Linked DNA regions of Phenylobacterium montanum. The main gene of each other region encodes a partner of the protein of the gene in region 2 in a complex. Links are inferred from orthologs where the notes say so. Each region holds a gene or a part of one and is shown on either strand. Other genes may lie near its edges.

What was found.
Region 1: the proteins of rpsG (region 2) and tig are in contact, whole or in part, in a crystal structure (PDB 3GTY), measured with the Thermotoga maritima proteins. The link is inferred for Phenylobacterium montanum from one-to-one orthologs. Residues at the interface, in WP_004081843.1 of Thermotoga maritima: Lys34, Lys52, Lys55, Glu59, Arg62, Gln63, Glu66, Asn67, Lys69, Val71, Arg95, Ala109, Lys110, Lys111, Gly112, Arg113, Pro114, Glu117, Glu121, Ile124, Ala125, Tyr127, Asn128, Asn129, Thr130, Gly131, Lys135, Asp139, Arg142, Met143; in WP_004081061.1 of Thermotoga maritima: Glu122, Val124, Val129, Leu130, Tyr133, Glu188, Gly259, Ile262, Tyr263, Glu266, Ser270, Glu273, Gln274, Glu277, Arg308, Gln311, Ile312, Ser315, Tyr316, Glu325, Arg329, Arg336, Leu363, Phe366, Trp367, Arg373, Leu377, Arg381, Leu384, Glu387.

What each region holds. Positions count from the first base shown.
Region 1 is NZ_CP073078.1:167,954-180,368, reverse strand. The notes cover bases 3,628-6,484. They hold tig (trigger factor), read right to left. Parts: upstream 5,809-6,484; coding sequence 4,447-5,808; downstream 3,628-4,446. Other genes in these bases: KCG34_RS00880 (ATP-dependent Clp protease proteolytic subunit), read right to left, coding at 3,701-4,330. Outside these bases: ATP-dependent Clp protease ATP-binding subunit ClpX, read right to left, coding at 1-855; KCG34_RS00895 (HAD-IB family hydrolase), read left to right, coding at 1,073-1,750; KCG34_RS00890 (hypothetical protein), read left to right, coding at 1,722-1,988; KCG34_RS00885 (ATP-binding protein), read right to left, coding at 1,962-3,398; KCG34_RS00865 (glycosyltransferase), read left to right, coding at 6,487-8,235; KCG34_RS00860 (GtrA family protein), read left to right, coding at 8,232-10,106; KCG34_RS00855 (PQQ-dependent dehydrogenase, methanol/ethanol family), read right to left, coding at 10,176-12,284. UniProt on the Bacillus subtilis protein: Involved in protein export. Acts as a chaperone by maintaining the newly synthesized protein in an open conformation. Functions as a peptidyl-prolyl cis-trans isomerase.
Region 2 is NZ_CP073078.1:5,146,517-5,153,420, reverse strand. What follows is about bases 2,571-5,473. They hold rpsG (30S ribosomal protein S7), read right to left. Parts: upstream 4,308-5,473; coding sequence 3,834-4,307; downstream 2,571-3,833. Other genes in these bases: KCG34_RS23520 (alpha/beta hydrolase family protein), read right to left, coding at 4,935-5,473; rpsL (30S ribosomal protein S12), read right to left, coding at 4,322-4,693; fusA (elongation factor G), read right to left, coding at 2,571-3,706. Also shown: KCG34_RS23545 (ATP-binding protein), read left to right, coding at 1-238; tuf (elongation factor Tu), read right to left, coding at 385-1,575; more of fusA, read right to left, coding at 1,628-2,570; more of KCG34_RS23520, read right to left, coding at 5,474-6,014; KCG34_RS23515 (hypothetical protein), read left to right, coding at 6,153-6,554; KCG34_RS23510 (hypothetical protein), read right to left, coding at 6,561-6,904.

The DNA.
Region 1 (12,415 bases), 5.0 Mb from region 2 along the record:
GCGCAGGATCTCGCCCGTGCGCCGCTCTTCCGGATCGGCCACAGTGGCGCCGAAGCCGATCGATGTGCCCTTGCCGCGCGCGGAGATGATCTTCTCCAGGCCGGCGAAGGCGCCGCCGCAGATGAACAGGATGTTGGTGGTGTCGACCTGCAGGAACTCCTGCTGGGGATGCTTGCGCCCGCCCTGGGGCGGCACGGAGGCCACGGTGCCTTCCATGATCTTCAGCAAGGCCTGCTGCACGCCCTCGCCCGACACGTCGCGGGTGATCGAGGGGTTGTCGGACTTGCGGCTGATCTTGTCGACCTCGTCGATATAGACGATGCCGCGCTGGGCCCGCTCGACATTGTAGTCGGCCGCCTGCAGCAGCTTGAGGATGATGTTCTCCACGTCCTCGCCCACGTAACCGGCTTCGGTCAGGGTGGTGGCGTCGGCCATGGTGAAGGGCACGTCGATGATGCGGGCCAGAGTCTGCGCCAGCAGGGTCTTGCCGGTGCCGGTCGGGCCGATCAGCAGGATGTTGGACTTGGCCAGCTCGACGTCGTTGTTCTTCTGAGCGTGGTTCAACCGCTTGTAGTGGTTGTGGACGGCGACCGCGAGCACCTTCTTGGCGTGGGTCTGGCCGATCACGTAGTCGTCGAGAACCTCGCGGATCTCCTTAGGCGTGGGCACCCCGTCCTTGGACTTGACGAAGGCGATCTTGTGCTCTTCGCGGATGATGTCCATGCACAGCTCGACGCATTCGTCGCAGATGAACACGGTCGGCCCGGCGATCAGCTTGCGAACCTCGTGCTGGCTCTTTCCGCAGAAGGAGCAGTAGAGGGTGCTCTTGGTGTCGCCGCTGGCGGCTTTCGTCATCTCAGCTCTCACTCTGGGACGGCGCCGGCCCAACTGGCCCTTGCCGCCCGCCTACGGGATCGCCCAACGGCGGAATATGCACGATACGCGCCGCGGGTTTTCTAATCCTTGACATTCTCCGATCCGTCGAAGGATCACAAGCCCATCAAAGGTTAAGGAACCCAATTCCGTGGCGCGCCCCGTGCAATCCGACAATTTCACCGCTGGCGCCGCAGAGATAGGAAACCTGAGCGACCTCCGCGAGTCCGGCCCGGGCGCGCGGCCGATCGTGGCCTTCGACTTCGACGGCACCCTGACCGTCCGCGACAGTTTCACCACCCTCTTGCGCTGGAAAGCCGGCCCGGTCCGATTCGGGGCAGGGGTGGCCAGCCTGGCGCCTGAGTTGGTCTCGTTTCTGATGACCCGCGACCGCGGCGCCCTGAAGGGAGCGGCGGCCAAGCGATTCTTCGGCCCGGCGCGAAAGGCCGATATCGAATCAGTCGCCCGCCGCTTCGCCGAAATTCACGCCCGCGACCTCTTCCGCCCCGACGCGGTCAGGGTCTGGAAGCGCTGGCGCAGCCGCGGCGCGCGCCTGGTCATCGTCACCGCCTCGCCGGAGGAAACCGTCGCCCCCTTCGCCCGCGGCCTGGGCGCCGATCTCCTGATCGGCACGCGGCTGAAGTACGACGAGGCCGGCCGCTTCACCGGCAAGCTCGACGGCCTGAACTGCCGCGGCGAGGAAAAGGTCCGCCGCCTGCGCGAGGTGTTCGGCCCCGATCTCCGGCTGGTCGCCGCCTATGGCGACACAGACGGGGACACCGCCATGCTGGCCCTGGCCGACGAGGCGGGGATGAAAGTGTTCAACGGCGTTCCCGTGGCGGCCACTCATGAAACACGCCGGCGCCGCCGCTCTTGACCAGCTGGAGCCGCTGCTGGAGCGCCTGCGGGCGCTCGGGGCGCTGAAGGAGCGTTCGCGCGGGAGCTTCTATCTGAAATCCCGCGCCTTTTTACATTTCCACGAAGACCCTGCCGGCCTGTTCGCCGACGTGCGCGACGCTGAGGGCCACGACTTCGAGCGGCATCGGGTGGACGGGGCCGAGCGCCAGGCCGCGTTCCTGCGCCTGGTGTCAGTGCGGCTTGGCCTCGCCGCCTGAGCCGCGGCGCAGGGCGCCCAGCGCCTCGATCAGCTCGTCGATGCGATAGGGCTTGTTCAGCACCGGAAACTCGCAGACGTCGCGCTGGGCCAGGGCCTCGCCATAACCGGTGGTCAGCAGGATCGGGATCTCGGGAAAACGCATGCGGATGCGCCGGGCCAGTTCGAAACCGCTGAGCCCCCCCGGCATGACCACGTCGGAGAACACCAGGTCGATCTTCAGCCGCGCCAGGGCCTCCATGGCCTCGCGCGGCGAGCGGGCCATCACCGGCTCATAGCCCAATTCGCGGAACAGGGCGTCGGTCAGCTCGGCCACCTGCCGGTCGTCCTCGACCACCAGCACCGCCTCGTGCGCCGGCGTGGGCGCTGGATCGGCGGGCGAGGCGTCTTCGGCCACCAGGTCGTCGGCCGGCAGATAGAGGCTGATCGTGGTCCCCAGGCCCGGCTCGGAGACGATCGACAGCGCCCCATGCGACTGGCGCGCGAAGCCGTAGGCCTGGCTGAGGCCGAGGCCCGTGCCGGTCCCCCCGTCCCGGGTGGTGAAGAAGGGCTCGACCGCCCGCTCGCGCACCTCGGGGGCCATGCCGTGACCGGTGTCGGTAACGGTGATCAGGACGTGCGGGCCGAACAGGCCGGCCCCCTCCCCGTTCAGGGTCGCGCCGCGCGCCGCGATGGTCAGCCGCCCGCCCTCGGGCATGGCGTCGCGGGCGTTCAGGGCCAGATCCATCAGCCGTTCGCGCAGGCCTTGCGGATCGGCCTCGACCATGGCCAGGCGATCCGGAGCCTCGACGACGAGCTGGATGTCGGCGGGCAAGACCTGGCGCAGGTCCTCGGCCAGTGCGGCCAACAGCGGCTTCAGCTCCACCCGCACCGGATCCAGCGGTTGGCGGCCGGCGAAGCCCAGGAGGCGGCGGTTCATGGCCGCGCCGCGCTGGGCCGCGTCGCGCACGCCGACGATCATCTTCACCAGCCGCTCGCGGTCGTGGTCCACCGCCCGCAGGGCCAACTCCGCCCGGCTGAGCACGGCGGTGAGAAGGTTGTTGAAGTCGTGGGCCATCACCCCGGCCAGCCGGCCCAGGGCCTCCATGCGCCCGGCAAGCTCGCGCTGGGCCTGCGCCGCCTGGGCCTGCCGCTCGTCCGGCGGCTCCGCCGCCTCGCGCCGAGTCTCGACGAAGCCAATCAAGGCGCCCTGCTCGTCCCGCACGGCGTCCAGCCCGATCGCCGCCGGGTCGAAAAGCAGTTCGTAGGACTGGCCAATCGCGGCTGCGGCGGGATGGCCGGTCAGCGTCTCGGCCCCGGCGCTCCAGCCGGCGATGCGCCCATCAGGATCAAGCGCGATGAGCGCAGGACCGCCCAACGCCTGAAACAGCAGGTCGTAACGAACAAGGCCAGGTACGCCGCCAGTCGCCATCGCTCCGCTTTCCGGGCCGGCGGACACACAGCGGCTGGCTCGAAACCGCAATCTCGCCGGCCGGGCCAAGCCCGCCCACCGCCCGATCGCGATCCTCGGACTAGCGCCGCCGCTCGTCCGCCCGCCCCCTGGCGCACACGACCATCAGGCGCTTCGGCCCTCCAGATCGCCCACGCGTTTCCTCACCTGGCCAAGCTACAGGCAGCCGGCCGCAAAATCGAGGAAAATAGAAGCGAACAGCCGCGACAATACACCTAGCGCGTGCGTCGCGGCCTCAGCCCTTACGGCGGCGTTAGCGGGACTCAGCCCTCGCCGCCCTCGGCGCTCTCGCGGCTTTCGTAGACGTGGTCGACGATGCCCCAGGCCTTGGCCTCTTCCGAGGTCATGAAATGGTCGCGGTCCAGGGTCGCCTCGACCTCTTCATAGGTGCGGCCGCAGTGCTTGGCGTAGATTTCGTTCAGCCGGCGCTTGGTCTTCAAGATGTCTTCGGCGTGGCGCTGGATGTCCGAGGCCTGGCCGCTGAAGCCGCCCGAGGGCTGGTGCAGCATGATGCGGGCGTTCGGCAGGGCGATGCGCTGGCCGGCGGCGCCGGCCATCAGCAGGAACGAGCCCATCGAGGCGGCCATGCCCATGCACACGGTCGAGACCGGGCTCTTGATGTATTGCATGGTGTCGTAGATCGCGAGGCCCGACGACACCACCCCGCCCGGCGAGTTGATGTACATCGAGATTTCCTTCTTCGGATTCTCCGACTCCAGGAACAGCAGCTGGGCGCAAACCAGCGCCGACAGGCCATCCTCGATCGGGCCGTTCAGGAAGATGATTCGCTCGCGCAGCAGGCGCGAGAAGATGTCGAAGGCGCGTTCGCCGCGGCTCGACTGCTCGACCACCATCGGGACGAGATTCATCATGGTGGACTGGGGATCGCGCATCTGAAGCCCTTCATTCATCGAAGCGGCGCCGGCGACGCCTCGGGCCGGCGCTTTGTCTCACCGGATATCGCCCGCCGCCTCGCGGGTTGCAAGGCGGCGGGCGCATAGACTTGGTATCAGCCTTCGCCGTAGCCTTCCGGCAGGTCGTCGTCGGCCATCAGCTCGTCCTTGGTCACCGGCTTGTCGGTGACGGTGGCCATGCCGAACAAAAGGTCGACCACCTTGTCCTCATAGAGCGGCGCGCGCAGCTGGGCCTGGGCGTTCTGGTTCTGGCGCAGCAGGTCGAAGATCTGCTGCTCCTGGCCGCGATAGCGCATGGCCTCCTCGCGGATGGCGTTCAAGAGCTCCTGGTCGCTGACCTGGACGTTGTTCAGACGGCCGATCTCGGCCAGCACCAGGCCCAGGCGCACGCGGCGCTCGGCGATCTTGCGGTACTCGGCCTTCAGCTCGTCCTCGCTCTTGCCGGCGTCGTCTTCCGGCAGCTGGCCGCTCGACTTGTCCTGCTCGACCTGGCGCCAGATGGTCTCGAACTCGGCTTCCACCATGCGCGGCGGCAGCGGGAAGTCGTGGCCCTTGTCCAGGGCGTCCAGCAGGGCCCGCTTCAGCTTGAAGCGCGAGGCGGCGGCGTAGTTGTTCTCCAGCTGGCGGCGCAGGGCGTCCTTCAGGGCGTCCAAGGTCTCCAGGCCCAGCTTCTTGGCGAACTCGTCGTCGGCCTCGGCGTCGACCGGGGCCTTGACGTCCTTGACCGTGACCGCGAACTCGGCGGCCTTGCCCTTCAGGGTCTCGGCCGAATAGTCGTCGGGGAAGGTAACCTTCACCACAGCTTCGGCGCCCGCCTTCGTGCCCACCAACTGCTCTTCAAAGCCGGGGATGAACTGGCCCGAGCCCAGCACCAGGGGCACGTCCTGGGCCGTACCGCCGTCGAAGGCCACGCCGTCGATCGTGCCGACGAAGTCGATGATCAGCTGGTCGCCGTCCTTGGCCTTGGCGGTCTTGCCCTTGCGCGATTCATAGGTGCGGTTGGACTTGGCAAGCTCGGCCAGGGCCTCGGCGACCTCTTCGTCGCTCGGCGCATAGACCGGCTTTTCGAGGGTGAGCGTCTTGGGATCGAGCGGGCTGAAGTCCGGCATGATCTCGACGGCCATCTCGTAGGCCAGGTCGGCCTCGCCGGCCATGACCTTGTCCATGTCGCTTTCCGGCTTCAGGTCCGGTTGCGAGGCGGCGCGCAGGTTGTTGTCGCTGAGGACCTTCTGGCTGGATTCGCTCAGGGCTTCCTGGACCACCTCGGCCATCAGGGCCTTGCCGTGCATGCGGCGCACATGGGCCAGCGGCACCTTGCCGGGGCGGAAGCCCTTGATGCGCATCTGCGGCGCGATCTCCTGGATGCGCGCGTCCAGCTTCGAGCCGAGCTCGCTGGCCGGCACCTTGACCCCATAGACGCGGCTGAGGCCTTCAACCGACTTTTCAACGATCTGCATCGACATCTTATTGTTCCGAAGGAGACGCGGGCCGCCGCGATACCTTCGCCCCAGGGCTGAAACGAAAGGCGCCGCCGCGAGGGTGCGGCGGCGCGCGAGGGCGCTCTTATGTCACTAAGTCACGAAAGGTCCAAGCCCTTCGCGACAAGCTGGTGCGGATGAGAGGACTCGAACCTCCACGCCTCTCGGCGCTGGAACCTAAATCCAGTGCGTCTACCAGTTCCGCCACATCCGCGTGGGGGCCTCCATAAGGGGAAACAGCCTAGCGGAGCAAGCATTTCGGCCGGCCGTCACGAACGGCGGTCGCCTATGGGGACACCCTCCGAAACTAGCTATACTGAAACGACAGGAGCACCGGCCCCGGAACAACGCTCGCCCGAAATACCCAATTAATGTCTGCCTTCGGGCTGTGGCGATCGGAGCATAGCATTTGAAGGCTTGAGGGGGGCATGAACCTTGCTAAAGCTTACCATTCAAACGGACAGCGGCCCTTCCGTGTAACGTCCAGTCCAGCGCCAAAACGCCGGAGATTCTGCTCCTGAATTCAGATGCTGTGGCAGCGTCAGCACTGGTTGAGGCCGCTATCGCAGGTGGCTAGAACTTCAGCCCGTAGTTTAAGGATCCTTAATTGCTCACCTACGAGACTCTGCGCGCCCTCGCAAAGATTTGCAGCCCGCCATGACCGCTCAAAACGCTTCCGAGCCAATCGGCTTCAGCTTGGTCATTCCGGTGCTGAACGAGGCGGCCGTGCTACCGGCTCTCTTCGAGCGGCTCGACGATCTGATCGTGACCCTGGACGCCCCTGTTGAGGTAATCTTTGTCGACGACGGCAGCACCGACGAGACCAAATCACTGATCCGTACTCGCGCCGCCGCCGATTCCCGTTTCCGGCTCATCCAGCTCTCGCGCAACTTCGGCCACCAAGCCGCCATCACGGCCGGCATGGACCTAGCCGAGGGGCGCGCCGTCATCGTTATGGACGCGGACCTGCAAGATCCACCTGAGGTGGTGCTTGAAATGATCGCCAAATGGCGCGACGGCTTTCAAATAGTCTACGCCGAGCGCACCTCTCGCGCCGGCGAGAGCCGCTTCAAGCGCTGGACCGCGCACCTGTTCTACAAGGCGCTGCGCCGCATCGCCGCCGTCGACATCCCCGCCAATGTCGGCGATTTCCGCCTCGTTGACCGGCAGGTCATCCTGGCCTTCCGTCAGATGCGCGAGCGCGACCGGTATGTGCGCGGCATGTTCGCCTGGCTGGGCTTCCGCCAGGCCGCGGTCCGCTTTGAGCGGCCTGGCCGCGCCGCCGGGGAAACCAAATATCCGTTCTTTAAGATGGTACGGCTCGGCGTGAACGGTCTCGTCAGCTTCTCCGACGCACCGCTGCAACTCGCGCTCTGGATCGGGCTCTTCGTCTCGCTGGGCGCGCTCGGCTACGGCCTCTATGTGGTGATAGCGGCTCTAATCGGCGGCCATGGACTGGTGCCCGGCTGGGCATCGACCATGGTGGTGGTCTCCTTCCTCTGTGGCCTCAACATGATGCTGACAGGGGTGGTCGGCCTGTACGTCGGCCGTATCCATTCCGAGGTAAAGGCCCGCCCGCTCTATGTGGTCGATGCGCCCGAAACCGCGGGCCAGGCGGTCGTCGCCGCAAAGCCCGAATCCGCCGCCGCACCGCCCCAAGCCGCGGGCCGAGCAACACCAGCACCTGAAGCGCTTGGTCGCGCCACGACCGCGCCCGCAGCACAGCCCGTTTTCGACGCATACGGCACCTCCTACCGCGGCATTGTGCAGGATTCCGTCGCCTTTTCCGGCCTTGACTACAGCTTTTTCGTCCGATCCAAGGCGGGGCTGCTAGCTAACTTGTTTGCCGAGCACCTTCCCGACCGCCCCGCACCCACAGTGTTGGACGTCGGATGCGGCGTCGGCGCCCTGCATCCATTGCTCGCGCCCCATTGCGGAGAGTTGCACGGGGCTGACATCTCAAGCGCCTGCATCGAACAGGCCACGCGTGACAATCCCGGTGTCACCTACAAGGCCTATCAGGGCTTGGCTCTGCCCTATCCCGACGCCTACTTCGACGCCGTCGTCGCCATCTGCGTTTTGCACCACGTGCCGCCAGCCGACTGGGCCGCCTTCACGGCCGAGCTGAGACGCGTGTTGAAACCGCGCGGCCTCGTCTGCGTGATCGAGCACAATCCATTCAACCCTGCGACCCGGCTTTCAGTCATGCGCTGTCCATTCGACGAGGATGCGGTGCTGGCTCCGCGGCGTAAGACCTGTGGCCTTCTGTCAGAAGCCGGTTTCAACGATGTCCAAGGCCGCTACTTCGTCTTCACCCCCTGGACCGCGCCCTGGGCGAGACGATTGGAGCGGGCGCTCGCACCAGTGCCGCTCGGCGCCCAGTACCTTGCCTTCGGGCGGGCATGACCAGCCTCTTCATCCCCCGCGAACCGCATCTCGCCCGGCTGGCGCGGTTCGGCCTGATCGGGGCGGTCTCGACCCTGATCTATGCCGGCCTGAGTTGGACGCTGACCACGTACGGCCATGCTGAGGCGGTGAAGGCCTCGCTGATTGCCTATACCGTCTCCGGGATCTTCTCCTACCTTGCCCAGCGACGCTTCACTTTCCGGTCCAGCACAGGCCACAGCCGCGCAGCGCCGCGGTTCATCGTTGTGACCGTGTTGGGCGTCGTGATCGCCACACTAGCGCCGCTCCTCCTCACCGACCGACTGCACCAGTCTCCGCTACTCGCCATCGCCATCACCTGCGGCCTCGTCCCCTTGGCCAACTACCTTGCGCTCGACCGATTGGTGTTTCGCCCAGCTCCGGAGGCGGCCGGCATCGACGCGGCCGGCCTCTGGCGACTGGCGACGATCGCCATGTTCGGCCTGGGCGCAATCATGAGCGCCATGCGCCGCACCGATGTCGACGTGGCTTGGCTCCTGACTCTCGGCGAGAAGATGTTGGACGGCCAACGCGCCTATGTCGATTTCTTCGAGGCCAATCCGCCGATGTCGATTCTGCTCTACCTGCCGGCGGTAGTGCTGGGCCGTGCGACGCCAATCCCTGCCGAAGCCTGGGTCAACATCCTGACGCTGACGGCCATCGCCGCCAGCCTCGTCCTCTGCGGCCGCATCCTCGCCAAGGCCGTCCCGGACCGCGCCCGCCTCTGGGCTCTAGCGGCGACCGCAGCCTTTGTGCTCACCGTCCTGCCGACCGGCGTCTTCACCCAGCGCGAACACATCGCCGTCGTCGCCATGCTGCCCTTCCTGGTCCTTACCCTGGCGCGCAGCGAGGGTGAGACGCCATCCTGGCTGGTCGCCGCGCTCGCCGGCCTCGGCTGCGGCGTCGCCATGGCGATCAAGCCCCACTTCGCCCTCGCCGCCGGCCCCCCAGCGCTGATCGCCGCCCTGCGACGACGCTCTCTGAAGCCGATCTTCGCGACGGAAATCTGGGCAGCAAGCGCCGTTGTGTTCGCCTACGCCTTCCTTCTGCTGACCGCCTTCAAGCCGTTCCTCGCTTTCATGCCCGCGATCCGCGAAGCCTACCTGCCTGCGCGCCGACCGCTGGTCCAGCTCCTGATCTGCCCTCCGATCCCCATCTTCCTCTTACTGGTCCTTCTGACCATCGACGCCGGACGCCGGCACCTGCGCTCCGCCTGGATCCCCGTAGGTTTGATGGCCGCGGCGGCGGGAGGCCTTGCATCGTGCCTCATTCAGGGCAAGGGCTGGCCCTATCAGGCCTATCCGATGTTGGCCTTCGCTGCTCTGGCCTTGGCCGCCGCCGTCGTGCTGGGCTGGCGCGACGCAGCAGCGTCCAGGCTGCCGCCCTTGGTTCGGATCAGCCTGATCGGCAGCTGCGCCGCGCTATCGATGGGCTGGTCTAATGTCAAAGGCGACTATCACCAGCTGAACGCCCCGGTAGCCGCCCTTGTGCCGCATCCGCGCCTGCTCTCGATCTCCGCTGACATCGCCCTCGGTCATCCCCTGACTCGCGAACTGCACGGCCACTGGGTCGGCAGCGTCTGTAGCCAGTGGATGACCGCCGGCGTACTTGCCCAAGCCAGGGCCGGCCATCTGTCTCTCGCTCGAAGGACCCGACTCCGCCAATTCGTGGGCCTTGATCGTCGGATTCTGGTCAACGATATATTGCGCGGCCGGCCGGACATCATCTTAGTCAGCGTTGGCGGGTTCGACTGGGGCGCCTGGGCCAGGGCCGATCCTGCGCTGGCGGCGGCGCTGGCGCCTTATCGTCCCGTTCGGACAGTAGACGGCGTCGCCATTTGGGCGCGAAGCTGACACGTCGGATCGGAGATTTCGGGCCTTGAGCGCAAGGGAGGAACGTCGACCTCCCTTGCGCCGCCTGCCCTATTTCCCGCCTTGGTGCGCCTCCGCGTACCCGGCATTGGCCTCGCTGATCACATAGGCCCGCACCGCCTCGGCGTCCGCCTCGCTGAGTTGCTTGGCGAAGCTGACCATGCCGTTGGACTTGCGCGAGCCGCCCAGGACCACGTCCTTGAAGTCGGCCGCATTGGCGATCAGCGGGCTGTAGCGCAGGTCCGGAATCACCCCGCCGCTGATGGCGTTGTAGCCATGGCAGACCAGGCAATTGCGGTTGAACAGCGAGTGGCCCTGGGTCACGACCTGGGCCGAGGCGGTCATGGCCGGGGGCTTCGGCATTTCGATCCGCTCCAGGTCCGGCTTCTGCAGCTTGGCGGCCCCGCCCAGCTTGTAGACCAGGATCTTGCCGTTCTCGGGCGTGCCGACCTTGGGCACGGCGAAGCCGGCGGCCAGGTAGAAGATCGAGCCGAAGCCCGCCCCAACCGCCACATACTGCTCGCCGTCCACGGTGTAGGTCATCGGGCCGGCCAGGGTCGCGGTGTAGGTGTCCGCGCTCCACAGCGGATTGCCGTTCGCCGCATCATAGGCGTTGAAGTGACCGTCGGCCGTGCCTTGGAACACCAGCCCGCCCCCGGTGGCGAGCGTTCCGCCGTTCCACGGGCCGACATGGGCCACGCGCCAGGCTTCCTTCTGCTTCACCGGGTCCCAGGCTAGCAGATAGCCCTTCAGGCTGTTCCTCATCGCCGCCCGGGCCTTGGGATCGGCCGGCAAGGTGTTGAGGTCGGTGTTGGTGGCCGTGTTCCACTCACCCGGCCGATAGGCGAACTTGTCGTCGGTGCCGAAGGCGCCGGGCACCTCCTGCGCCGGGATGTAGACCAGGCCGGTCTTGGGGCTGAACGCCATCGGGTGCCAGTTGTGGCCGCCGAAGCTGGACGGCAGCATGACGGTGGGCGCGGCCTTGTAGTGGTCGTCGCCGATCTCGATCGGCTTGCCGGTGGCCAGGTCCACACCCGAGGCCCAGGTCGTGGGCACGTAGTTCTTGGCCGAGATCAGCTTCCCGCTGGCCCGGTCGATCACATAGAAGAAGCCGTTCTTCGAGGCCTGCATCACCACCTTGCGCGGCTGGCCGTCGATGGTCAGGTCGGCGAGCGTCAAGGTCTGGGTCGAATCGAAATCCCAGCTGTCGCCCGGCGTGGTCTGGACGTGCCAGCGGTACTCGCCGGTGTCGGCGTCGACCGCGATGATCGAGGCCAGGTAAAGGTTGTCGCCGCCCTTGGGCGAGCGGGCCTTTTCGTCCCACGGCAAGCCGTTGCCGGTGCCGAAGAACAGGAGGTTGGTCTCCGGGTCGTAGGACATCGAATCCCACGGCGAGCCGCCGCCGCCCATGGTCCACCAGTCGCCGGACCAGGTCTTGGCCGCCGCCTCCATGGCCTTGTTCTCGAACGGCTTCTTGGGATCGCCGGGCACGGTGTAGAAGCGCCAGATCAGCTTGCCGTCGTCGGCGTCATAGGCCGAGACATAGCCCCGGACCCCGTACTCGGAGCCGGAATTGCCGACCATCACCTTCCCCTTGATGATCCGGGGGGCCATGGTGATGGTGTAGGGCTTGGTCTGGTCGACCGTGACCACGCTCCAGGCCGGCTGGCCGGTCTTGGCGTCCAGCGCGACCAGCCGCCCGTCCAGGGTCGCCACATAGACCCGGCCCTTCCAGACCGCCACGCCCCGGTTGACCACGTCGCAGCAGGCGTTGTGACCCACCTCGCGCGGGACCTTGGGGTCGTATTTCCACAGCTCCTTGCCGGTCTTGGCGTCCAGCGCATAGACCAGGCTCCAGGAGCTGGTCACGTACATCACCCCGTCCACGACGATCGGAGTGGTCTCGACGCCGCGGTTGGTCGACAGCTCGTAGGACCAGGCCAGGCCCAGGTCCTTGACGTTGGAGGCGTTGACCTTGTCCAGCGGGCTGAAGCGCTGCTCGCTGTAGGTGCGGCCATGGCTCATCCAGTTGCCCGGATCCTTGTCCGCCTCGGTCAGGCGCTGGGCGTCCACCGCCGCGGGGCCGTGGCCCATGTTGCAGCCCGCCAGGGCCATGGACGCGGCCAGAACCGCCGCCAAAGCTGCGCCGTAACCCCTCATCATCGCCTCCCCGCGCCGCCAGGAGTCCCGGTCGGCGTTGCTGATCGTCGTTTATGAAGCGACGCTAGCGAAGATCAGCGCGCTTTTGAACTGGTGACCCAACGGCATCTTGCGCTTTAGGCGCCTGGATG
Region 2 (6,904 bases):
CGAGGAGGAGGTGTCGGTCTCCGACCGCTTCGGTCTCTGGATCGGCTTCCCGCCCATGGACCAGGCCGCCTATCTCTCCGCCGTCCGGGCCTATGCCGACCGCTTCGGCCTGCCGGTCGAGGACCTCGACCGCCGCGCCCTGCAATGGGCGCAACTGCGCGGCGGCCGCTCTGGCCGCGTGGCCTGGCAGTTCATCCGCGACCTGGCGGGGGAATTGGGCGTTGGATTGCCGCTGTAGGGAATTCTTACTCGCAGAACAAATCACGCGCTCATCGCCGCGAAGGCTGGGATGAGCGGATAAATCGGGATCCCAAAAGCAAAACGGCCGCCGGGAGGATGTCCCCCGACGGCCGCCCTGTTCAGCCTGGATAGGCTGAGACGCGATTACTCGACGATCTTGGAGACCACGCCCGCGCCGACCGTGCGACCGCCTTCGCGGATGGCGAAGCGCAGCTTCTCTTCCATCGCGATCGGGGTGATCAGCTCCACGTCCAGCTCGGCGTTGTCGCCGGGCATGATCATCTCCACGCCTTCCTTCAGCCTGATGATGCCGGTGACATCGGTCGTGCGGAAGTAGAACTGCGGGCGGTAGTTGGTGAAGAACGGGGTGTGGCGGCCGCCTTCTTCCTTGGTCAGGATGTAGGCCTCGGCCACGAACTTGGTGTGCGGGGTGATCGAGCCCGGCTTGCACAGCACCTGGCCGCGCTCGACGTCTTCACGCTTGGTGCCGCGCAGCAAGACGCCCACGTTGTCGCCGGCCTGGCCCTGGTCCAGCAGCTTGCGGAACATTTCCACGCCGGTGCAGACGGTCTTCTGCAGCGGGCGGATGCCGACGATCTCGACTTCCTCGCCCACCTTGACCACGCCGCGCTCGATACGGCCGGTGACCACCGTGCCGCGGCCCGAGATCGAGAACACGTCTTCCACCGGCATCAGGAACGGCAGGTCGACGGGGCGCTCCGGCTGCGGGATGTAGGCGTCCACCTGGGTCATCAGCTCCAGGATCGAGTTCTCGCCGATCACCGGGTCGCCGCCGTCGATCGCCACCTTGGCCGAGCCCTTGACGATCGGGATGTCGTCGCCCGGGAAGTCGTAGCTGGACAGCAGTTCGCGCACTTCCATCTCGACCAGGTCGAGAAGCTCGGCGTCGTCCACCAGGTCGACCTTGTTCATGTACACGACCAGCGCCGGCACGCCGACCTGACGGGCCAGCAGGATGTGCTCGCGGGTCTGCGGCATCGGGCCGTCGGCGGCCGACACCACCAGGATCGCGCCGTCCATCTGCGCCGCGCCGGTGATCATGTTCTTCACATAGTCGGCGTGCCCGGGGCAGTCGACGTGCGCGTAGTGGCGGTTCTGCGTCTCATATTCCACGTGCGCGGTGTTGATCGTGATCCCGCGCGCCTTTTCTTCCGGCGCCGCGTCGATCTCGTCGTACTTCTTCGCCGTCGCGCCGCCCGTCTTCGCCAGCGTCATCGTGATCGCCGCCGTCAGCGTCGTCTTGCCGTGGTCAACGTGACCAATCGTGCCGATGTTGCAGTGCGGCTTGTTACGGTTGAATTTTTCCTTGGCCATTTTTCAGCTCCGGCCCATTGGCCTCAATAAGCGTTAGCGTTGCGGGGTTTGGTTAGGCGTATTTCTTGATCACTTCGTCGGCCACTTGCGGCGGCACCGCGTCGTAGTGGTCGTACTGCATGGTGAACTGGGCGCGTCCCTGGGACATGCCGCGCAGGTTGCCGATATAGCCGAACATGTTGGCCAGCGGCACGAACGCGGTGATGACCTGGGCGTTGCCGCGCTGGTCGGTGCCCTGGATCTGGCCGCGCCGGCTGTTCAGGTCGCCGATCACGTCGCCCAGATATTCGTCCGGGGTCAGCACTTCGACCTTCATGATCGGCTCGAGCAGCTTGGGGGCGCCCTTTTCACGCAGTTCCTTGAAGGCGGCGCGCGAAGCGATTTCGAAGGCCAGGACCGAGGAGTCGACGTCGTGATAGGCGCCGTCCACCAGGGTGGCCGAGAAGTCGATCAGCGGGAAGCCGGCCAGCAGGCCGTTTTCCTTGGCGCTTTCCAGGCCCTTCTGCACGCCGGGGATGAATTCCTTCGGCACCGAGCCGCCGACGACCTTGCTTTCGAACACGAAGCCCGAGCCCGGCTCGCCAGGTGCGAACTGCAGCTTGACGCGGGCGAACTGGCCCGTGCCGCCGGTCTGCTTCTTGTGGGTGTAGTCGATCTCCACCGCGCGGCCGAGGCTTTCGCGATAGGCCACCTGCGGCGCGCCGATATTGGCCTCGACCTTGTAGGTGCGCTTGAGGATGTCGACCTTGATGTCCAGGTGCAGCTCGCCCATGCCCTTCATGATCGTCTGGCCCGACTCCTGGTCGGTGAAGACGGTGAAGGACGGGTCTTCGGCGACCATCTTGCCGAGCGCGACGCCCAGCTTTTCCTGGTCGGCCTTGGACTTGGGCTCGATGGCGATCTCGATCACCGGCTCGGGGAAGGTCATCCGCTCCAGGATCACCGGCGACTTGACCGGATCGCACAGGGTGTCCCCGGTGCGGGTGTCCTTCAGGCCCGCCAGGGCGATGATGTCGCCGGCGAAGGCTTCCTTGATGTCTTCGCGGTTGTTCGAGTGCATCAGCAGCATGCGGCCGACCCGCTCGCGCTTGTCGCGCGTCGAGTTCAGAAGGCCCATGCCCGCTTCCAGCTTGCCCGAATAGATGCGGCAGAAGGTCAGCGAGCCCACAAAGGGGTCGTCCATGATCTTGAACGCCAGCATGGACAGCGGCTCGTCGTCCGACGACTTGCGCTCGACCGGCGCGTCGGTCTTGTAGTCGATGCCCTGGGTCGGGGGGATGTCCACCGGCGAGGGCAGATAGTCGACCACCGCGTCGAGCAGGGGCTGGACGCCCTTGTTCTTGAACGCCGAGCCGGCCAGCACCGGATAGAAGGCGCCGGTCAACACCGCCTTCTTGATGCACTTCTTCAGCACCTCTTCCGACGGGGTCGCGCCTTCGAGATAGGCTTCCATCGCCTCGTCGTCGAGTTCGACGGCGTTCTCGATCAGGTAGTGGCGCGCTTCTTCGCAGGCGGCCAGCATGTCGGCGGGGATGTCGGTGTCGTGATAGTTGGCGCCCAGGCCTTCCGACTCCCAGACCACGCCCTTCATGCGCACCAGGTCGACAATGCCCTTCAGATCGGCTTCCGAGCCGATCGGCAGCTGGATCGGGACCGCCTTGACGCCCAGGCGCTCGCGGATGGTGCGCAGGCACATCTGGAAGTCGGCGCCGGTCTTGTCCATCTTGTTGACGAACACGATGCGCGGAACGTTGTAGCGGTCGGCCTGGCGCCAGACGGTTTCGGTCTGCGGCTCGACGCCCTGGTTGCCGTCCAGCACCGCCACGGCGCCGTCCAGCACGCGCAGGTTCCGTTCGACTTCAATGGTGAAGTCCACGTGCCCGGGGGTGTCGATGATGTTCAGGCGCTTGCCGTTCCAGAACGCGGTCGTCGCGGCCGAGGTGATGGTGATGCCGCGTTCCTGCTCCTGCTCCATCCAGTCCATGGTCGCAGCGCCGTCGTGGACTTCGCCGATCTTATGGCTCTTGCCGGTGTAGTAGAGGATCCGCTCCGTGGTCGTGGTCTTGCCGGCATCGATGTGGGCCATGATGCCGAAGTTGCGGTAGTCTTCGATTTTGTGAATGCGGGGCATTGCGGGCGGCTCTGCGACTAAGCGGATTTCTGGGCGGACAGGTGGGCGGATATGCGGCGCGGGCGGTTTAGCTCAAACCGCCCGCGCGTTAAAGAGATATGCTGGTTCCGGGGCCTTGCGGCGCGACTTACCAGCGGTAGTGCGAGAAGGCGCGGTTGGCTTCGGCCATCTTGTGGGTGTCTTCGCGCTTCTTGACCGCGGTGCCGCGGTTGTTGGAAGCGTCCAGGAGTTCGCCGGCCAGCTTCTCGGTCATGGTGTTCTCGCCGCGCTTGCGGGCGGCGGTGACCAGCCAGCGGATGGCGAGCGCGCGACGACGGTCCGGACGCACTTCGACCGGGACCTGATAGGTCGCGCCGCCGACCCGGCGGGAGCGGACTTCAACGGCCGGGGCGACGTTGTCGAGGGCCGAGTGGAAGGTCTCCAGCGGGCCCTGGTCGCGGCGCTTGGCCTCCAGGATATCGAAGGCGCCGTAGATGATGTTCTCGGCGACGGCTTTCTTGCCCTCGTACATCACGTAGTTCATGAACTTGGTGACCACGAGGTCGCCGAACTTGGGATCCGGCAGGACTTCGCGCTTCTCTGCGCGGCGGCGGCGGGACATTCTTCTCTAAATCCTTATTTCGGACGCTTGGCGCCGTAGAGCGAGCGACGTTGCTTACGATCCTTGACGCCCTGGGTGTCGAGCACGCCGCGCAGGATGTGGTAGCGCACGCCGGGCAAGTCCTTCACGCGGCCGCCGCGGATCAGCACCACCGAGTGCTCCTGCAGGTTATGGCCTTCGCCGGGGATGTAGCACAGCGCTTCGATGCCGGTGGTCAGGCGCACCTTGGCGACCTTCCGCAGAGCGGAGTTCGGCTTCTTCGGCGTGGTCGTATAGACCCGGGTGCAGACGCCGCGGCGCTGCGGGCAGCCCTTCAGGGCCGGGACCTTGTTCCGCGACGGCTTGGCCTGCCGTGGCTTGCGGATGAGCTGGTTGATCGTAGGCATTTAGACTTTCGCTCTGGAGGCGTGTGCCTTTCGGCCGGGGCGCCTCATGGGGTCATGACGTTCACAGGTTCTTTACAGAAGACCGCCCGATCAACACGAAACGGCGCCGGGTCGCATTGGCTTGCGGTCCGGCGCGTCTGAACGTCCTTTTTGGGGCGTCCGGTTCATCGGGGCTCAAGGTCGGATAATCGATTCCGGCCCGGGCCTCCAAAAGAGCGCGGAACCTACTCAAGCCGGGCCTTCAGGTCAAGGGTTGGCTTGGGGGCGGAAACACCCCGCAGCCGCAGGTCTCGGCCAGATCGACCAGCCGCTGTTCGGCGAGGCCGCCGAAGCGGGTGTCGAGAGCGATGATCCGCTTGCGCGCGGCGGCCAGATCGCCGCGCGCAAGGTCCTGGCGGACCTGTTCCACCCCCTCGTCCAGCGACCGCTGCAGGGCGGCGCGGCAGGCGGCCAGCCGGGCGGGGTCCGGCGTCTTCGGCTGGTCCAGGAGGTCGAGCCCGCGGGCCAGGCTATCGCCGCCGGCGAGCTCATGGCCCAGGCCTGACAGGGTGCGGCTTTGGACGCTCAGCAGGCAGTTGCGGCGCATGGACTGCACGCTGTCGGCTGCGGCGGACAAGGCCGCCTCGTCGTGCTCGCCGGTCAGGAACACCAGCCGCAGGCCGCCCTCCGCCTCCTCCCACAGGGCGCGCGACGGCAGTCGGGTTATGCCTGAACCCGCGGGATCGCTCCCAGCATCCAGAAGCGCCCCGCGGAACAGATCGGGATAGGCCAGGGCCAGGCGCATGGCCACGCGCGAGCCGCCGGAGAACCCGCCCACATAGACCCGCGCCGGATCGACCGGATAGCGGGCCATCACATTCGCCGCCGCGATCAAGGCCAGCGGATTGCGCCGGCCATAGGCGCTGTCGTCATTGCCGCTATGGGCGGCGGTGACGAAGATCACCCCTCGCCGGTCCAGCGCATCCCCCCAGCCCGCCGGCAGCCGCGCATCGGGCCAGGGCGGGATGAAAACCAGAAGGCCGTAACCTGTCGGCGGAGCGTGGGCGGGAACGTCGAGCAGGAACCGCTCTTGCGCGAGGTCGACCGCCTGGTCGCGCATCGCCTCCCCCGTCGCCGCGAGCTGGCGCCGCACCCGCTCGGCCTCCAGCGGGCTCAGCAGGCGCCGCGCCATCTCTTCGTTGCGCGACAGGGGCGAATAGCGGTCGAACACAATGCTCGCCTGAAGGCCGTTCAGCGCCGAGGCGGCAAGGGCCAGCATGCCGGCCAGCCCGCACAGGGCGCGGCGGCGAAGGGCGGCGAGGTCGGGACGCAGCAAGGCCATGGCGGTCGGCCGACCATACTACCGATCGACGTCCGGATGCCGCTTCGGATCTGGCCGAACCGTGCGCGGCGGGATCGGAACCCGCCACCCATGCGTTCACAGACGGTCGCGGCGGGAACCTCATTGGAGACAAAACGCATGGCGAAAAAGCATTTGATCGGTGTGATGGGGGCGATTTCCACGATTGCGGGCGCCCCTGGCGTCGCCGCAGCCGGGGCCAGCGAGCCCGCCGTTCCGCCGGCGGCTTCCTATGCCGACCTACTGCAGCCCATCCCAAATGCGATGGAGCGGCTGGCGCGGGCTGAGGCCGAGGCTGCCGCCAGGCCCAAGCTGATCGAGGCCCAGTATTATCCCCCGGCCACCCAGGACCATCATCACCACCATCACCATCACCACCATCACCACCATCACCACCACAGCGCACAGTGGTATCGGGATAACGGCTACTACTGGTATGGCGGCGCCTGGGTTCTGCGCCCCGCGCATCACCACCACCATCACCACCACCACCACCATCACCACAGCCAGGACCGCTACTAGGTCCCCTTACCCGCTCGCGCGGTCTCTCGCTCGGGCCGCGCGCAGCAGGTGGCGGTAGGAACCGTCGAACACGGTGTTGGTGCTTGAGACCCAGCGGGAGCCCTCGGCCAGGGTGTCCCGGCTGGCGTGGAGGCGGCGGGCCTGCAATTCGCGCTCGGCCGCCTCTTCTTCACCCATGGGCTCGAGCTCAAGATCCGGCTCAGCCGGGATGACCAGGATGTTGGCGAACGGCTCACCCTGGCGAAACACGTGCTCGCTCCCCTTTGGCGGGGCCTTGAAGATGACGAAGAACACCATAGGCCACCATTCCGACCGGATCAGGGCCGGCACCGCCAGCGGCGTGGTGTTGG